Regions from separate parts of the Pseudomonas petroselini genome, predicted to be linked through region 2. Evidence: predicted binding sites of a transcription regulator. Region 2 holds the regulator's gene; each other region holds the start of a gene.

Evidence for each region. Region 2 encodes sigma-54, which starts transcription at its own class of promoters, with help from an activator protein. Its sites were predicted from a motif close to ANTGGCATNNANNTTGCTNT; they were not measured.
Region 1: a site for sigma-54 is predicted at 4,763-4,782, ahead of flgB (flagellar basal body rod protein FlgB). Genes of this name have one in related genera too.
Region 3: a site for sigma-54 is predicted at 4,617-4,636, ahead of ACI512_RS26490 (flagellar hook-length control protein FliK). Genes of this name have one in related genera too.

What each region holds. Positions count from the first base shown of each region.
Region 1 is NZ_CP173614.1:6,060,838-6,067,299, forward strand. Features, by position in the region: gene ACI512_RS27905 (ribonucleoside-diphosphate reductase subunit alpha) at 1-446, shown strand, start outside; gene ACI512_RS27910 (hypothetical protein) at 539-1,483, opposite strand; gene flgE (flagellar hook protein FlgE) at 1,788-3,092, opposite strand; gene flgD (flagellar hook assembly protein FlgD) at 3,124-3,849, opposite strand; gene flgC (flagellar basal body rod protein FlgC) at 3,866-4,309, opposite strand; gene flgB (flagellar basal body rod protein FlgB) at 4,313-4,720, opposite strand; gene cheR (protein-glutamate O-methyltransferase CheR) at 5,029-5,856, opposite strand; gene ACI512_RS27940 (chemotaxis protein CheV) at 5,900-6,462, opposite strand, start outside.
Region 2 is NZ_CP173614.1:1,801,906-1,808,367, reverse strand. Features, by position in the region: gene ACI512_RS08440 (KpsF/GutQ family sugar-phosphate isomerase) at 1-478, shown strand, start outside; gene ACI512_RS08435 (HAD family hydrolase) at 479-1,003, shown strand; gene lptC (LPS export ABC transporter periplasmic protein LptC) at 1,012-1,584, shown strand; gene lptA (lipopolysaccharide transport periplasmic protein LptA) at 1,571-2,104, shown strand; gene lptB (LPS export ABC transporter ATP-binding protein) at 2,104-2,829, shown strand; gene ACI512_RS08415 (RNA polymerase factor sigma-54) at 3,015-4,508, shown strand; gene hpf (ribosome hibernation-promoting factor, HPF/YfiA family) at 4,656-4,961, shown strand; gene ptsN (PTS IIA-like nitrogen regulatory protein PtsN) at 4,972-5,436, shown strand; gene rapZ (RNase adapter RapZ) at 5,439-6,296, shown strand; gene ACI512_RS08395 (HPr family phosphocarrier protein) at 6,313-6,462, shown strand, end outside.
Region 3 is NZ_CP173614.1:5,754,577-5,761,038, reverse strand. Features, by position in the region: gene fliI (flagellar protein export ATPase FliI) at 1-1,221, shown strand, start outside; gene fliJ (flagellar export protein FliJ) at 1,225-1,674, shown strand; gene ACI512_RS26505 (STAS domain-containing protein) at 1,939-2,244, shown strand; gene ACI512_RS26500 (fused response regulator/phosphatase) at 2,241-3,959, shown strand; gene ACI512_RS26495 (Hpt domain-containing protein) at 3,990-4,349, shown strand; gene ACI512_RS26490 (flagellar hook-length control protein FliK) at 4,686-6,032, shown strand; gene fliL (flagellar basal body-associated protein FliL) at 6,254-6,462, shown strand, end outside.

The sequences.
Region 1 (6,462 bases), 2.7 Mb from region 2:
CCCGCGGCCTGTGGGACTCGGTCATGATCAACGACCTGAAGTACTACGACGGTTCCGTGCAGCAGATCGAGCGCATCCCGCAAGAGCTCAAGGAGCTCTACGCGACCGCTTTCGAAGTGGACACCAAGTGGATCGTTGACGCGGCCAGCCGTCGTCAGAAGTGGATCGACCAGGCCCAGTCGCTGAACCTGTACATCGCCGGCGCATCGGGCAAGAAGCTGGACGTGACCTACCGCATGGCTTGGTACCGTGGCCTGAAAACCACTTACTACCTCCGTGCCCTGGCCGCCACCAGCACCGAGAAGTCGACCATCAACACCGGTAAGTTGAACGCTGTTTCCAGCGGCAACCACGGTGACGATTCGGTACTCGCTGCTCCGGCCGGCCCGGCGCCAGTGCCAAAGGCCTGCGCGATTGACGAGCCGGATTGCGAAGCCTGCCAATAAGCTGAGTCGGTCTTGGGCTTGAACGCCCGGGATTGAAAAAACCCCTGATAAACCCTGGATGTATTGGGTTTACCGGGGGTTTTTCTTTTCCACTATATGAAAGCGTAAGCATTGCCCTGCTGAGGCCTGCCGCCTTTCTGGCCCCACAATTCAATGCGACCACCAATCACCGCCATTGAATGCCCGCCATAATCCACGACCCCTAGCTTACCGCTTGCGAGTTCAGAGCTGGATGACTGTCTGTAGAGCCCCTTCAAACCAAGCCGATCCAGCGCCTCCCAGCCCATTTCGCCATTGTTCAGGCTTTGCATCGCGTGGGCAAAACTACGCTTTGCATCATTAGGGTTGTCATCAACGCCATTACCCTCCATCTGTGCGCGCTTGGCACTCGCCGCGTACATGAAGTTAGCGTCGGTCATCATGGCCGGATCATCACCTTGAAATTGCGCATAACTCGCTGCTTGCTTCAATTCAGCTTTTGACAAATGCAGATCAAACCCATCCCGCATCCTCACGTCATAACCATCGCCTGCCTGCTTTACGTCCTGAAAGACATCGGTAGGTTTCTGGCCAAACTTCATCATTGCCGACTTTATGGCTGAAACAGTGACACAGTTACCGTCCGGCCCCTGCTTGAAACCACTCCAGATATTGCCAGCTTCTCTGCCCATGCCGGGTTTTTTACCTGGGTTGCTAGGGTCAGGCTTGTAATCAAAGTGGCGCGCGCCCTCGGTAAAGGGCTTGTTGGTCATCGGCTCACTGCCGCCGAAATCGTTCGGATTAACCCTGACGCCGCCACCGCCACCGCCACCGGGTGATGGCGGAGACGGGGGCGGAGTAACGCCCTCATCCTCCTCAGGGAACAACTCTTTCAGCAATCGCTTGAGAAACTCAAGAAACTGCTGATCAGCCTCGTCGATCAGCTTCTTAAGGATCTCCTTGAATTTTTCATCACCCAGTTGCTCGCGCAGCTTGTTCAATTTATCCCGCGAGTCTTGAACCGTCTGCGTCTTGCCTGTTTGCTGCGCCTCAAACATTTCGTTGAGCAGCTTTTTGACCGCAGTTACCTCAGCAGTGGGCGTGACCGGTGTGGCATCCCCTCGCACGACACCCGGTAAAGGAACTGCCCGCCCAGCACCTGGCCCAAAAACGCCTGAACTCCACATATTCCGTTCCCCTTGATTGGTGAACCTCCTGGGCTCTGATCCGATCAGTGGCAAGACGGGTAATAGGCGTTCCTTACCGGGCAATTCAGCGCGTAACCCTAGGTGTCGCGGGCTATATTCCTACACGCAAAAAAAAGCCCCTCTTACGAGGGGCTTCTTGTAGAGCATTGATGCATCAGGTCATCTGAATGATGGTCTGCATGATCGTGCTCTGGGTGGAGATGGTCTTGGCGTTCGCCTGGTAGTTGCTCTGGGCCTTGATCAGGTCCACCAGCTCGTTGGTCAGGTTGACGTTGGAGTTCTCCAGGGAGTTGGCCACGATCGAACCCAGGGTACCGGCTTGCGGGGTGTCATAACCTGGCTGGCCCGAGGCGAAGGTCTCTCTCCAGGTGGTGCCGCCCGAAGGCTGCAAGCCTTGTTCGTTGTTGAAGCTGGCCAGGGAGATCTGGCCGATGGCCTTGCTCTGCTGGTTGCTGAACGTGGCGAACAATACGCCGCTGCCGTCGATTTTCAGGCCGGTGATCTGCCCGGTCGCGTAACCATCGGTGGTCGGCGGGTTGCGGTAGCTGGCCGAGTTGTACTGGGTGACGTTACCCAGGTTGACGGCAATATTCGGCGCTGTAGCGTTGTTTGGCGCCCAATTACCGTTGGTCACCGTACCCGGCACCCAACCCGTGAGCGTCAAGGTTGTGCCGACCACGCCTGTACCGGTGACACCCAGAAGCTTACCGGCACCGTCAAAGGTATAGGTCGCTGGCACGGGGGCGGTGGCGCCGGTGGTTGTAGGCTTAGTGCCATCCAGGTTACGGCCGTCGATCAACGTGTAGGCCTTCCACTCGTTGGGGTTCGACTTCACCATGTACTGCACCATTTCGTGGGAGTTACCCTGGGCGTCATACAAAGTGGTGCTGTTCTGGGTGGTGAAGGTGCTCGTGTCAGTAGGATCAAACAGCTTGGTAGTCTGGTCGATCACCGGCGACGACGAGTTCAGGTTACTGGTGGAATCCACCTTGGTGGACGCCTTGGGTGGCAGGTACGACAGGTTCAGTTGCAGGTCGGTCAAGCCGCCCTTGACGATGTTGCCGTCCGCGTCCGCGGCGTAGCCTTGCAAGCGCGAAGTGCCGGTATTGTTGGTGATATAGCCGTCTTTGTCGGCACGGAAGGCACCGCTGCGGGTGTACTCCAGCGAGCCGTCGCTGCCCTTCTGAACGAAGAAGCCACCGCCCTGGATCGCCATGTCCAGCACGCCGCCGCTGTTGTTGACGTCACCCTGGGTGAACTGCTGGGACACGGCCGCCAGGTTTACACCGTTGCCGATGCTGTTCTGGCCGGTGCCCAGTTTGGACGCGGCGTAGATGTCCGAGAATTCCGCGCGGGACGACTTGAAGCCAGTGGTCGCGACGTTGGCGATGTTGTTGCCGGTCACGTCCAGTTGTTTGTTGGCCGCATAGAGGCCGCTAAGGCCGATATTAAAAGACATGTTTCTCTCCCTCTGCCGTATTTAGCCGGCTCTATGTACCGATAGTCTGAATTTGCGACAGCTTGACGCTGCCCATGCCACCTGCAAGGTTCAGCAGCATCTCGCCGCCGGTCTTGCTCAAGGTCACGCTCGTTACCGTCGCAGGCAACGAAGTGGCCAGGGCGACAGCCTCGCCCTTGTCGTTCTTGGTAGTGGCATTGAAGGTGTAGGTGCCCGCAGGAGCGACCTCGCCATTTTCGTTCTTGCCATCCCAGATGAAGCTTTGGGTACCGGCGCTCTGGGCCCCCATGTCGAGGGTGCGCACCACAGTGCCATCTTTGTCGGTGATCTTGACGGAGACGTTGCCCACCGCCGAGGTCACCGCCACGGAACCGTTCATGCTCTTGCTGGTGTCGACCATGGCCTTGTCGGTCTGGATGATGATCGACCGCCCTACCAGCGACGACGCCTGCAGCGCTTGCGAGGAGCTGAAGTTGCTGGAGATGTTATTCACCGAATCGTTCAGGGTGTTGATGCCTTCCAGGCTACTGAACTGTGCAAGCTGGGCCACGAACGCGCCGTTGTCCTGGGGCGACAGCGGGTTCTGGTTTTTCAGCTGGGTCACGAGCAGTTGCAGGAACGCGTCCTTGCCCAGCGACTGGTTGCCCGTCGCCGACTTGGCGGCGTCGCCGACGCTGCTGTTGTCCGTTGCAGTCTTGACCTTGGAATTGAAAAGGTCCTGGACTGCCGTGTTGTTACTCGTATCAACGATGGCCATTATTTGGCGCCCCTTATCACTGACCCAGGGTCAGGACCTTTTGCATCATGGTTTTGGCGGTGTTCATCATTTCCGCATTGGTCTGGAACGAGCGGCTGGCGGAAATCATGTCCGCCATTTCCTCGACCACGTTGACGTTCGGGTAGTACACGTAGCCTTTTTCGTTGGCCGCCGGGTGGTTAGGCTCGTAGCGGGCCTCCAGATTGCTCTGGTCTTCAACCACACCGAGTACCTGCACGCCGGAGCCTGCGGCACCTTGGTCCTGGAACAGCGAGTCGCTGCCGCCGCTCTGGCCACCCTGGAACATGGTGGCGAACACCGGGTGACGGGCGCGGTAGGTCTGGTCAATGCTCGAAGACACGGTCTCGGCGTTGGCGATGTTACTGGCGACGGTGTTCAAGCGCGTGGTCTGCGCGCTCATGCCACTGCCGGCAATATTAAAAACACTGGACAGGGACATGGCTTACTCTCCGCGCAGGGCTGACATCAGCCCTTTGAATTTGCTGTTAAGCAGGGTGAAGCTGGCTTGGAAGTTCACCGAGTTCTCGGCGTAGGCCGATTGCTCCAGCTGCGCGTCGACGGTGTTCTGGTCGATCGACGGCTGCATCGGCGTGCGATACAGCAACGACTCGTCACCACTGCTCAGGCCTTGCGCTTCAATATGACGGCTGTTGGTCATGTTCAAGGCGAAGGTGCCGTTCTTGGTCTTGTCCTGCTGGGCGGCGAGCACGGCAGAGAAGTCCAGGTCCCGAGCCTTGTAGTTCGGGGTGTCGGCGTTGGCAATGTTGTTGGCCAGGACTTCAGCACGCTGGGCGCGGAAGCCCAGGGCTTGTTCGTGGATACCGAGCGCTTTATCGAAGCTGATGCTCATGGCGGAAACCTTTAGGCTGACCTGCTTTTCGTTAACAGGGTTATAGCAAGGTGCATGCCAATCTGGTGAAGGCCCGTATATCAAGGGCTTGCGAGGCGGTTGCCGGCGACGATGCCAGAAAAGCGGCAAGCGATTTCCGCGTGGCGCCAGTAAAGCGGCAATGGGGAGTTGCCGCTCTCTTGAAATTTGCCGCAAAAAAATGTGGGAGGGGGCTTGCTCCCGATGACGGTGTGTCAGTGATAGCTATATCAACTGAACCACCGCCATCGGGAGCAAGCCCCCTCCCACATTGATCGAGTGCGATCGTCTTACTTGGCCTGGTAAATGATCCCAGGGCTGCACTGCACCATCTGGTAATGGTCCGGCAGGCCATTCAACGCTTCGGAAGCTCCGAGGAACAGATAGCCGCCGCGCTTGAGCGTGCCGTGAATGCGCAGCAGGATGTCTTTCTTCACTTCGGCCGAGAAGTAGATCAGCACGTTGCGGCAAAACACCATGTCGAACTTGCCCAGGCTCGCGTAGCTGTCGAGCAGGTTGAACGAGCGAAACTCCACGCGGCTCTTGATCGGCGCCTTGACCGCCCAACGCCCGGCCCCTTTGGAGTCAAAGTAACGTTGCAGGCGTTCCTGGGACAAACCACGGCCCAGGGCCAGGCTGTCGTACTCGCCGGTCTTGCAGTTGGTGAGCATGGTGCCGGACAGGTCGGTGGCAACAATTTGCGCGCCTGCCTTTAACTGGCCCATGTTGGTTCGCTCGAACTCATCGATGGACATCGAAATCGAATACGGTTCCTGCCCCGAGGAGCAGGCAGCAGACCAGATGCGCAGACGCTGGCCCGGGCTGGCTTTGATAGCTTCCGGCAGCACTTTGCTCTTGAGCACTTCAAACGGATAGGTATCGCGAAACCACAGGGTCTCGTTGGTGGTCATGGCATCGACCACCATCTCCTTGAGCCCACTGCGCGGCTGCCCCTGGATGCGCTGTACCAGCTCACCCAAAGACTTGATGCCCTGCTGCTCCATCATTTTGTTGAGACGGCTGGATACCAAGTACTGCTTGTTTTCACCGAGCAATATGCCACAGGCTTTTTCCAGGAAGACCCGGAACTGTTCAAAATCCAAATTACCCGTAGACACTGATACCGCCTCTTAAATCGTAAGACCGCCAGGGAAAAGGCCCCTAGCTATGATCTGCTGCCTTGATCCGGTCGACTACCCGGGATGCCAGGTCATCAGGACGGAATTTGGCCAGGAAGTCATCGGCACCGACTTTCTTGACCATCGCCTGGTTGAATACACCCGACAACGAAGTATGCAGGATGATATGCAATTTTTGCATGCGCGGATCGTTGCGTATCTCGGCCGTGAGGGTGTAGCCGTCCATTTCCGGCATCTCGATGTCAGAGATCATCATCAAGAACTCTTCCTCCGGCTTCTTGCCTTCATCCACCAGCTTGCGCAGGTAATCCAGCGCCTGGCGACCATCGTTGAGCGCCACCACTTCGACGCCGACGGTTTGCAGGCAACGGGTCACCTGTTTACGCGCCACCGAGGAATCGTCCACCGTCAGTACCCGCAGCGAAATAGCCTTGTGCGCGGTTTCGGCGTCCACCACACCGACGGAAATCGATTCGGACGTGGGCGCGACTTCGGCGAGGATCTTCTCCACGTCGATGATTTCCACCAACTGGTTATCGACCCGCGTCACCGCCGTGAGGTAGTGATCGCGACCGGTGCCCTTGG
Region 2 (6,462 bases):
TGATGCCCTGGCGGTGGCGCTGCTGGAGGCGCGTGGATTTACCGCCGAGGACTTTGCGTTTTCGCACCCGGGGGGCGCCCTGGGCCGCCGCCTGCTGCTGAAAGTGGAAAACGTCATGCACTCGGGTGATGAGTTGCCCCACGTCCAGCGCGGCACCCTGCTGAAGGACGCGCTGATGGAAATGACTCGCAAGGGTTTAGGCATGACGGTGATCCTGGAAGCCGATGGCCGCCTGGCCGGGGTGTTCACCGACGGTGACTTGCGCCGCACCCTGGACCGCACCATCGACATCCACACCGCCAGCATCGACGCAGTGATGACACCTCACGGCAAGACCGCGCGCCCCGAAATGCTGGCAGCCGAGGCCTTGAAAATCATGGAAGACCACAAGATCGGCGCACTGGTGGTGGTCGATGGCGACGACCGCCCGATTGGCGCCCTGAACATGCACGACTTGCTGCGTGCGGGAGTGATGTAAATGACCAGCGACCTGTTGCAACGCGGTAAAAACATCAAGCTGGCGATTTTCGACGTTGACGGCGTGCTGACCGATGGCCGCTTGTACTTCCTCGAAGACGGCAGTGAATTCAAGACTTTTAACACCCTCGACGGCCAGGGCATCAAGATGCTGATGGCGTCGGGCGTGCAAACGGCGATTATCAGCGGCAGAAAAACCCCCGTTGTGGAACGTCGCGCACAAAACCTGGGGATTCCTCACCTGTATCAGGGCCGCGAGGATAAACTGGTGGTTCTGGACGAGCTTCTTGGCCAACTCAACCTAAGCTATGAGCAGGTCGCCTACTTGGGCGATGACTTGCCCGACTTGCCGGTGATCCGCCGAGTGGGCCTGGGCATGGCGGTCGCCAACGCGGCAGCCTTTGTTCGCGAGCACGCCCATGGCATCACTACCGCCCGTGGCGGTGAAGGTGCCGCACGCGAGTTCTGCGAGCTGATCCTGCGAGCCCAGGGTAGCCTTGAAGCGGCCCACGCCGCCTACTTATAGAGCGTTTTATGCTGAGCAAAAAGATTCGCAACTTCCTGTTATTCGGGGTCATCGCTGCGCTGTTCCTGGCGGTGGGCTACTGGAATATCAGCCCGGAGCGCTTTCTCGACCAGCCTGCCGCACAGGTTGACGAAGGCGCTATCGACTATTACGCCACCAATGCCAAGAGCGTGCAGTTCCTGCCCGACGGCAAAGTGCAGTACGAGATGACCTCGGACAAGGTCGAACACGTCAAGGCCAGCGAAGTCACCCTGCTGACCAACCCCGACATGAACATTTACCGCGGTACCGAGTTCCCATGGCACGTCACCAGCAAACGTGGCGAGGTCAACCCGGACGGTACCGAGGTGGAACTGATCGACTCGGTGCGCGTTGCGCGCACTGACGATAAAAAACGTGAGACCGTGATTACCAGCAGTCGCATGACCGTATTCCCGCAGAAGCAATATGCGCAGACCGAGCAAGACGTTAGAATCGACGGCGCTGGCGGTGTATCGACTGGCAAGGGAATGAAAGCGTATTTGAAAGAAAGCAGGATACACCTGCTATCGAACGTAAGAGGACAGTATGAGGCTCGTTAAAACTCTCCCTATTTTGCTCGGTCTGGGCGCAGCACTGGGAAGCGTGAGCGCCTGGGCTCTGCCGAACGATAGCCAGCAACCGATCCACATCTCGGCTGACGATGCGCAGTTGGATGATAAACAAGGCGTCGCCACCTATACCGGCGGCGTGATCATCACCCAAGGCTCGATGAAGATCACTGGTAATACCGTGACCCTGACTCGCACCCCGGCTGGCGACATTGATGTGGTGACCTCGGTCGGCAACCTGGCTTACTTCGAACAGAAGCAGTCCGCTGCCGATACCGGTCCGATGAAGGGCTACGGCAAGACCATCCAGTATCACGCCCAGCAGAACCGCATCGTACTGATCGACCAGGCGAAAGTACTCAGCCCGGACGGCAACTCCACGGAAGGTGAAAAGATCACCTATGACACCGTGAAACAGATCGCTAACGCCGGTCGCGCCAATGGCAACAAGGTCACTGCACCTCGTCCACGGATCGACATGGTCATCCAGCCGAAGAAGAAGGCCGAGTAATGGCAACCCTGAAAGCCCAGCATCTGGCCAAGGCCTATAAAAGCCGTCAGGTCGTGCGCGACGTCAGCCTGTCGATCGACAGCGGCCAGATCGTCGGCTTGCTCGGCCCTAACGGCGCCGGCAAGACCACCTGCTTCTACATGATCGTCGGCCTGGTCCAGGCGGATCAGGGCCGCGTACTGATCGACGACCTGGACGTGAGCCACCAGCCGATGCACGGCCGCGCCCGCGCCGGTATCGGCTATCTCCCGCAGGAAGCGTCGATCTTCCGCAAACTGTCGGTCGCCGATAACATCATGGCCATCCTCGAGACCCGCAAGGAACTCGACCGTGACGGCCGTCGCAAGGAGCTGGAAAGCCTGCTGCAGGAGTTCCACATCAACCATATCCGCGACAACCTCGGCATGAGCCTGTCCGGCGGTGAGCGTCGCCGTGTGGAAATCGCCCGCGCCCTGGCCACTGCGCCCAAGTTCATCCTGCTGGACGAACCGTTTGCGGGCGTCGACCCGATCTCGGTGGGCGACATCAAACAGATCATCCATCACCTCAAGGCCAAGGGCATTGGCGTGCTGATCACCGACCACAACGTCCGTGAGACCCTCGATATCTGCGAAACAGCGTATATCGTCAACGATGGCCAGCTGATCGCCGAAGGTGATTCCGCCACCATCCTGGCCAACGAGCTGGTCAAGGAAGTGTACCTGGGTCACGAGTTCCGCCTGTAAACACCGTGGTGTCACGGCTGTTCGCCAAGGTGCGCGGGAGTCAATGAAAACCTCCGGATTTTTATTGTTACCGCGCTCTAGGCAAAGCCCCCGACATCAGGCATATAATTTGCTTATGTTTGGCGCTCACGCGCCCTGTCGTGGATGGCGCATTGCGCCGGCGAATAAGGTGTTAAGCCCCTGCCATGAAACCATCGCTAGTCCTGAGAATGGGCCAGCAGCTGACGATGACACCGCAGCTGCAACAGGCCATCCGCCTGCTCCAATTGTCGACCCTGGACCTGCAACAGGAAATCCAGGAGGCCCTGGAGTCCAATCCGATGCTCGAACGCCAGGAGGAAGGCGACGACTTCGATAATGCAGACCCGCTGGCCGATAATATCGAGCAAAAACCCAATCCCGACGTGCAGGAACCCTCCTACCAGGAAACCGCCCCTACGGTGGATAACCTTGAGGAAGGCGACTGGAACGAACGCATTCCCAACGAGCTTCCGGTCGACACGGCCTGGGAAGACGTCTACCAGACCAGCGCCAGCAGCCTGCCCAGCAATGACGATGACGAGTGGGACTTCACCACCCGCACCTCCGTTGGCGAGAGCCTGCAGAGCCACCTGCTGTGGCAACTGAACCTTGCGCCGATGTCGGACACCGATCGCTTGATCGCCGTGACCCTGATCGACTGCATCAATAACCAGGGTTACTTGGACGAGACGCTCGAAGAAATTCTTGAAGCCTTCGATCCGGAGCTGGATATCGAGCTGGACGAGATCGAAGCCGTCCTGCACCGCATCCAACAGTTCGAGCCCGCCGGCATCGGCGCACGCACCCTCAGCGAATGCCTGTTGCTGCAATTGCGCCAGTTACCGGCCAAGACCCCCTGGCTCGCCGAAGCCCAGCGCCTGGTGACCGATTACATCGACCTGCTGGGCAGCCGCGACTACAGCCAGTTGATGCGCCGCATGAAGCTCAAGGAAGACGACCTGCGCCAGGTCATCGAGCTGGTACAGAGCCTCAACCCGCGTCCTGGCTCACAAATCGAATCGAGCGAAGCCGAATACGTGGTTCCCGATGTGATTGTGCGCAAGGACAACGAGCGCTGGCTGGTAGAGCTGAACCAGGAATCGGTGCCGCGCCTGCGGGTGAACCCGCAATACGCCGGCTTCGTACGTCGCGCCGATACCAGTGCCGACAACACCTTCATGCGCAACCAGTTGCAGGAAGCGCGCTGGTTCATCAAGAGCCTGCAAAGCCGCAACGAAACCCTGATGAAAGTCGCCACCCAGATCGTCGAGCATCAGCGCGGCTTCCTGGAGTACGGCGACGAAGCGATGAAACCGCTGGTGCTGCATGACATCGCCGAAGCGGTCGGCATGCATGAATCGACGATTTCCCGGGTGACCACGCAAAAATTCATGCATACCCCTCGGGGTATTTATGAACTGAAATACTTTTTCTCCAGCCACGTCAGCACCTCCGAAGGCGGTGAATGCTCGTCCACGGCGATCCGCGCGATCATCAAAAAACTGGTTGCTGCTGAAAATCAGAAAAAGCCATTGAGTGACAGTAAGATCGCTGGTTTACTGGAGGCACAAGGCATTCAGGTCGCCCGTCGAACCGTCGCCAAGTACCGCGAATCCCTTGGGATCGCGCCTTCCAGCGAGCGTAAGCGTTTGATGTGACGGGCGGGCCACAGCGTTCCGGGATGCGTTTTAAAACTCGCCTAGCGGCGATCAGGCAAGATCGACGCGCAGGCAGTTTTAAAATGCAGACCAGTGGCGGGTATTCCTACCCGTCGCGTTATGCACTGGCAACGAAGGAGAAGCTGTATGCAAGTCAACATCAGTGGACACCAACTGGAAGTTACCAAGCCCCTGCGTGAGTACACCGAAAGCAAGTTGAACAAGCTTGCGGGGCATTTTGACAAGATCACCAACGTGCAGGTCATCATGGAGGTCGACAAGCTCAAGCAGAAAATCGAGGCCACCCTGCATGTACCGAATGCCAAGCTCGTCGCCAATGCGGAACATGAAGACATGTACGCGGCGATCGACTCGCTCTACGACAAGCTGGACCGCCAACTCATAAAGCATAAGGAAAAGAATCTGCACCTGATGCAAGGTACAGGTCGTTAACTCTCCCCCCATGATCCGACTTGAAACCATCCTGACCCCCGGCCGTTCCCTCGTGAACGTGCCGGGTGGCAGTAAAAAACGCGCCCTCGAACAAATTGCCAACCTGATCGGCCGTGAAGTGCCCGAACTGGATACGCAAGCTGTGTATGAGGCACTGATTGCCCGTGAAAAACTTGGCTCGACCGGTTTTGGCAACGGCATCGCCATTCCCCACTGCCGCCTCAAAGGCTGCGAGACACCTGTCAGCGCCCTGCTGCACCTGGACGCCCCTATCGATTTCGACGCCATCGACGGTGCCCCGGTCGACCTGCTGTTCGTTCTGCTGGTCCCGGAAGCTGCCACCGATGCGCACCTGGAACTGCTCCGGCAGATCGCCAGCATGCTCGACCGCAAGGACGTACGCGACAAACTGCGCAGCGCCAGCAGCAATGAGGCGCTGTACCAGGTTGTCCTGGATGAACAGAACGGGCAGTAACCATGCGCTTGATCATCGTCAGCGGCCGCTCCGGCTCGGGTAAAAGTACCGCCCTCAATGTTCTTGAGGACAACGGTTTCTATTGCATCGATAACCTGCCCGCCGGCCTGCTGCCGGAATTGGCAGAACGCGCGTTGATCCACACTGAACTGGCTCAACCCCTGGTCGCCGTTTCGATTGATGCCCGCAACCTGCCCAGCCACCTGGAGCGATTCCCGCAATTGCTCGAGGAAGTGCGGGCCAAGCACATTCATTGCGATGTGCTGTACCTGGATGCCGACGAAGAGACACTGCTCAAGCGGTTCTCCGAAACCCGCCGGCGTCACCCCCTCAGCAGCCCTCATCGCTCGCTGGCAGAAGCCATCGAAGATGAAACCAAGCTGCTGGGACCGATCATTGACCTCGCCGACCTCAAGATCAACACGACCAGCCTTAACCTGTACCAGCTGCGCGATGCCATCAAGCTGCGCCTGCTGAACCAACCGGAGCCAGGCACGGCGTTTCTGGTGGAGTCGTTTGGTTTCAAGCGCGGCATGCCGGTCGACGCCGACTTGGTATTCGATGTGCGATGCCTGCCCAACCCTTATTGGAAGCCGGAACTGCGTGATCAGTCCGGACTGGATCAGCCCGTCGCCGATTACCTGGCTGCACAACCGGATGTGGAGGAGATGTTCCAGGACATTTCCAGCTACTTGCTCAAATGGTTACCCCGATTTGCTGCCAGCAATCGGGCCTATGTCACCATTGCCATCGGCTGCACCGGCGGTCACCACCGCTCCGTCTATCTGACCGAGCGCCTGGGCCAGGTGCTGCAAAAAACCCTCAAGAACGTCCAGGTCCGCCACCGCGACCTCAGCTGAAAGGAACACCTGCGCGATGCCCGCTCTGGAAATTGAAATCATCAACAAGCTGGGCTTGCACGCCCGGGCGTCAGCCAAGTTCGTCGGCGTTGCCGGACAGTTCCCTTGCCAGATCCGCGCCGGACGCACGCCAGAGTCCATGGTCGATGGCAAAAGCATCATGGCC
Region 3 (6,462 bases), 3.0 Mb from region 2:
GCCATGGGCAGCCGCTGCATGGTCATCAACGACGACAGCTACCACCCGGTGCAAGTCGAAGCCGAAGTGATGGGCTTTTCCGGCAACAAGATTTTCCTGATGCCCGTGGGCAGCCTGGCGGGCATTGCCCCCGGCGCCCGCGTGGTGCCATTGGCCGACACCGGCCGCCTGCCGATGGGCATGAGCATGCTCGGCCGCGTATTGGACGGCGCCGGTCGCGCGCTGGATGGCAAGGGCGGCATGAAGGCCGAAGATTGGGTGCCGATGGACGGCCCCACCATCAACCCGCTCAACCGTAACCCCATCAGCGTGCCGCTGGACGTGGGTATTCGCAGCATCAACGGATTATTGACGGTCGGTCGCGGCCAGCGTCTGGGCCTGTTCGCCGGTACCGGCGTGGGTAAGTCGGTGTTGCTGGGCATGATGACGCGCTTTACCGAGGCCGACATCATCGTGGTGGGCCTGATCGGTGAGCGGGGCCGTGAGGTGAAGGAATTCATCGAGCACAGCCTCGGCGAAGAAGGCCTCAAGCGCTCTGTCGTGGTCGCCTCGCCGGCGGACGATGCGCCGCTGATGCGTTTGCGCGCCGCGATGTACTGCACGCGCATCGCTGAGTATTTTCGCGACAAGGGCAAGAACGTCCTGTTGCTGATGGACTCGCTCACGCGTTTTGCCCAGGCCCAGCGGGAAATCGCCCTGGCCATTGGCGAACCGCCTGCGACCAAGGGTTACCCGCCGTCGGTGTTCGCCAAGTTGCCCAAACTGGTGGAACGCGCCGGTAATGCCGAGGCGGGCGGGGGCTCGATCACCGCGTTCTACACGGTGCTGTCCGAAGGCGATGACCAGCAGGACCCGATTGCCGACTCGGCGCGGGGCGTGCTCGACGGCCACATTGTGCTGTCGCGGCGTCTGGCCGAAGAAGGGCACTACCCGGCCATCGATATCGAAGCGTCCATCAGCCGGGTGATGCCGGCGGTGGTCACCCCGGAACACATGGCCCGCGCGCAACACTTCAAGCAACTGTGGTCGCGCTACCAACAAAGCCGCGACTTGATCAGTGTCGGCGCCTACGTGGCCGGCGGTGATCGCGACACCGACCTGGCCATCGCCCTGCAACCGCAACTGGTGACCTACTTGCGCCAAGGCCTCAACGACAAGATCAGCATGGGCGAAAGCGAAGCGCACCTGCAGTCGATCTTCGCCCCCGCGCCGGGCGGCTAAGCCATGGCCAACAGCCGCGCCGCACGCCTGGCTCCGGTGGTGGACATGGCCGAAAAGGCCGAGAAAACCGCCGTTCAGCGCCTGGGTTATTTCCAGGGCCAGGTGCGCCTGGCGGAAAGTAAACTCGGCGACCTGGAGCGTTTTCGCGGTGAATACCAGCAACAATGGATCGAACGCGGCGCCAAAGGCGTGTCGGGCCAGTGGTTGATGGGTTACCAGGGCTTTCTCAACCAGTTGGAAACGGCCGTCGGCCAGCAGCGCCAGAGCCTGGCGTGGCACCAGAACAACCTCGATAAAGCGCGCGAGAGCTGGCAAGCGGCGTTTGCCCGGGTCGAAGGCCTGCGCAAGCTGGTGCAGCGCTATATCGATGAAGCGCGGGCACTTGAAGACAAACGCGAGCAAAAGCTGCTCGACGAACTCTCTCAGCGCCTTCCACGCCAAGAACAGTATTAAGGCGCGGGCTTACCTGCGATGACACACGCGTGTAGTGAGCGGGCTTGCCCCGCGCTGGGCTGCGAAGCGGCCCTAAAACCTGACACCGCGTTTTACCTGAATAACCCGATGGCCTTTTTGGGGGAGGCTTCGCCCCCCCCAGCGCGGGGCAAGCCCGCTCACTACAAATAATGCATAGCCCATACACATTTGATGTGGTGTGTTGCCCATAGCCGGTTCACCTGCTAAACCTTGTGTCATTGCCAATGACAAGGAAGCAGTCACATGTCAGTCGAGTCAGATGTATCCCTGGATGGGAAGAAGTTGACGATTTCAGTCAAAGGGCGGTTCGATTTCGGTAGCCATCAAGCCTTTCGTGACGCCTACGAACGGTTTTACAAGGTGCCCGAGATCTACGTGGTGGACTTGAAGGACACCACGTACATGGACAGCTCCGCGCTGGGCATGCTCCTGCTGTTACGTGACCATGCCGGCGGCGATGAGGCCGAGGTTCAGGTCGTCAACAGCAACTCCGACGTGCGCAAGATCCTCGCCATTTCCAACTTCGACAAATTGTTCGACCTCACTTGAGCGTCCTGGCCCCGGTTGCGCAAGCGCTGAGTGTATTGATCGCTGAAGACAGCGCCGCCGATTTGCTGTTGCTGTCGACCATTATCCGGCGCCAGGGCCACCAGGTGCTCACCGCCACCAACGGTGCTGAAGCGGTCGAGGTGTTTACCCGTGAGCGCCCGCAGTTGGTGTTGATGGATGCGCTGATGCCGGTGATGGACGGCTTTGAGGCTGCGCGGCAGATCAAGCAACTGGCGGGGGAGGCGCTGGTGCCGATCATTTTCCTCACGTCACTGCGCCAGAGCGAGGCGCTGGCGCAGTGCCTGGATGCGGGGGGTGATGACTTCCTGCCCAAGCCTTACAACCCGCTCATCCTGGCAGCGAAGATCAACGCGATGGACCGTTTGCGCCGCCTGCAGGCCACGGTCTTGCAGCAGCGCGACCTGATCGCCAAGCATCACGACTACCTGCTGCATGAGCAGCGGGTGGCCAAGGCGGTGTTCGATAAGGTCGCGCATTCCGGCTGTATCAATGCCGCACCAAATATCCGCTACCTGCAGTCGCCCTACGCGCTGTTCAACGGCGACCTGCTGCTGGCCGCCTACACGCCGTCCGGCGATATGCACGTGCTGCTCGGCGACTTCACCGGCCACGGCTTGCCGGCGGCGGTGGGCGCCATGCCCCTGGCGGAGGTGTTCTATGGCATGACCGCCAAGGGCTACGGCCTGGCGCAGACCCTGCGCGAGATGAACGCCAAGCTCAAGCGCATCCTGCCGGTGGACATGTTCTGCTGCGCCACCCTGTTGTGCCTGAGCACGCAGCGGCGGGTGGTGGAGGTGTGGAACGGCGGCATGCCTGACGGATATGTGCATGAAGTCGCGACCGGCAAGCGTACGCCGCTGGCGTCGCGGCATCTGCCGTTGGGGGTGCTGTCGGCCGAAACCTTTGATGACCGCACCGAAGTCTGGCCCATGGCCCTGGGCGACCGGGTGTTCCTGTTGTCCGATGGGGTGCTGGATACCGCCGACGCCAATGACCAGCTGTTCGGCGCCGAACGCTTGCAGCAGGTGTTCGCTGCCAATCGCGAGCCTGATCGTTTATTTGAAGCGATCGAACAGGCCCTGGCGGCGTTTCGAGGTGAGGCACGGGATGACGTGAGCATGGTGGAAATCACCCTGCAAGCCGGGCCGCCACTGCGTGCCAGCGGGCCGTTGTATGCCGACAGCGGGCAGTCGTGCCCGCTGGATTGGTCGGTGAGTTTCGAATTCCGCGCCGAGACCTTAAAGCGTTACAACCCATTGCCGTACCTGCTGCAACTGCTGCTGGAGATCCACGGCCTGCGCGAGCAGAGCGGGGCGCTCTACAGCGTGATGGCCGAGTTGTACTCCAATGCCCTGGAGCATGGCGTACTGGGCCTGGATTCGCGGCTCAAGCGCGATGCCGACGGGTTTGCCGAGTATTACCGCCAGCGCAATGACCGCCTGGCGCAGCTTGATAGCGGCCATATACGCGTGCATGTGCAGGTGGTGCCGACCGAGACGGGTGGCACGATGACCCTGCGTGTCGAAGACAGCGGGCTTGGTTTCGACGTGGAACAGGTGCTGGCGCGGCCGCTGGATATCGACCGTCTGTCTGGCCGGGGCTTGAGCCTGGTGCGTCAGTTGAGCAGCGCTGTACGCTGGTCCGATGGCGGGCGCAGTGTCTGCGTGGAGTTTTCCTGGGAGGCTCTGGCATAATCCGTCGATTCTTGATCAAGGAGCGAGCAAGTGGTTGATCTACATCTGGACCCTGATGTGTTGTCGGGTTTGCAGGAAGTCATGGAGGGTGAGTATCCCAAGTTGCTCGATACCTTTCTTGATGACTCCCAGAAACGCGTCGAAGCGTTGCGTAAGGCCAGGGATGATGCCAAGGCGTTGGGGCGGATTGCGCATAGCTTCAAGGGGAGCAGTGGGAACCTTGGGGCAGTGCGGTTGGCGCAGTTGTGCCAGCGGCTGGAGGTTGAGTCGGTTGGGGCTGGGGCTGGGGCTGGGATTAGTGATTTGGGGGAGTTGGTGGACCAGATTGATCGAGAGTTTGCGTTGGTGAAGCCGTTGTATGAGACGGAGCGGCAGCGCTTTCAGATTTGAGTTGAGGTTGTGTACATATCCGTTGCTGCGGTAACGGCCACTTAGGGGGCCGCGCTTACAGCGGCTAACCCGTCGTCCTGCCAGGTTCTTACTGTCGATCTCGGTTAAATGTGGGAGGGGGCTTGCTCCCGATAGCAGTGGGGGTAGTTGCAGGTGTATTAGCTGACACATTGCAATCGGGGTGCCGAGTGTTGGGGCGGACCCCTTTCATCCGTTACCCACACAACGGATAGGTACGCAACGGATAGGTACACCGTAAAATCAAAACCTGGCCCAACTCTTGCTCTACCTCTAGATACTGCATCCCCGATCCCCATGCAGTGGAGACCTTTACCTATGCCAGTCGCCCCGAATTCCCTCCTGCAGGCTGCCCCCGCGGCCAAGCCTCAAGCGCCCGCCGCCAATCAACCGGCGGTGGCTGCGGACCCACGGGACAAGGGCCCTGGCTTCGCTCAAGTGTTCGCCAGCCAAGGCTCCAAACCCGCAGCCAAAGCCGACGACAACTCGCCCAAACCCACGCGGGACAAGCCTTCCGACGCCAGCGCCAAGCCGGCATCAGGCAACGACAAGCCTGCCGCCAGCACACCAGCGGTTGCCGATAGCGGCAATACCTTGCCTGCCAGCCCGCCGGCCAAGACCGACGACAGCGCCAGCAAAGATGACGACGCGCCGGCCGATCCGACCTTGGTGCAGCAGCCTCCGGTTGACCCGGTGGTCGACCCGGCATTGATTGCCACCGTCACCCCGGTGGCCGTGCCGGTGCCGGTTGAGACTCCGGCGCCCGTCACCACGGCCAAGGATGACAACGCTCAGCCGGTGGTTGCAGCGCCGGTCGCCGCGACCGAGGCGGCCAAGCCGGCCTTCGATCCGGAGGCCGATCCCCTGGACGCCATGCCGGCCGTGCGCCTGGCGATGGAGCAGGGCGGGCATGTGTCGGCCAGCAGCCAGGCCTCGGCGAAGGCCGCACCGGCACCGGCACCGACCCAGGATCAGCCGACCGCCGCGCAGAACTTTGCCGCTGGCCTGGCCAATATGGTCGACCAGCAAGCCACCAAGGACAGCACCGACCAGGGCGGCGACAAGGCGTTCAGCGGGCTGATCGAAGACGGCCTTAAAGACTTGAAGAACGCCAGCAGCGACACCCGTGTCGATGACTTCGCCAACCGCCTGGCTGCGTTGACGCAAGCGGCCACGCCGAAAACGGCGAACGCTTTGCCGCCGGTGACCAATGCGCCGTTGGCCATGCACCAGAGCGGTTGGACCGATGAAATCGTCAACCGTGTGATGTACCTGTCCAGCGCCAACCTCAAGTCGGCGGAGATCCAGTTGCAACCCGCTGAGCTCGGCCGCCTGGATATCAAGGTCAACATGACCGCCGACCAGCAGGCCCAAGTCAATTTCATGAGCGCCCACCCGGTGGTGCGTGAAGCGCTGGAAAGCCAGTCCGGCCGTCTGCGGGAGATGTTTGCCCAGCAGGGCATGGGGCAGGTGGACGTCAACGTCTCCGACCAGTCCCGTGGCCAGGAGCAGCAGCAACAACAGGCCCAGACCCGTGGCGTGAGCAGCAGCGGCGGTCGGGGTGGCGATAACGGCGACAGCGGTAGCCCTGTTGATGTGGCTGAAGCGGTAGCGCCGGTAACGTCGACAGTGATCGGCTCCAGCGCCGTCGACTACTACGCCTGATCTGATTTTTGCGCCGGATGAAATGTGGGAGGGGGCTTGCCCCCGATGAGGGTTTGTCAGCTGAAACATGGGTGACTGATACACCGCTATCGGGGGCAAGCCCCCTCCCACAATTTGACTTGCCGCGTCCGTACGTCCCCCACTTCAGACAACTCTGGCATAACACTTGCTCTTGCCTTTCCGTAGATCTATGAATCCCCGAATAGTGACGGATTATTGGCATGGCGAAGAGCGACGACGCAGCAAAAGCACCCGCAGGCAAAGGTAAGCTCAAGCTTATCCTGTTGATAGTCCTGGGCCTGCTCCTGGCCATCGGCGCTTCGGTGGGTGGCACCTGGTACATCATGCACAGCAGCGCCAGCAAACCGGCCCCCGCTGCCGAAACCGCCAGTAACGTCAAGCAACCGGCAATCTTCGAGCCGATGCTCCC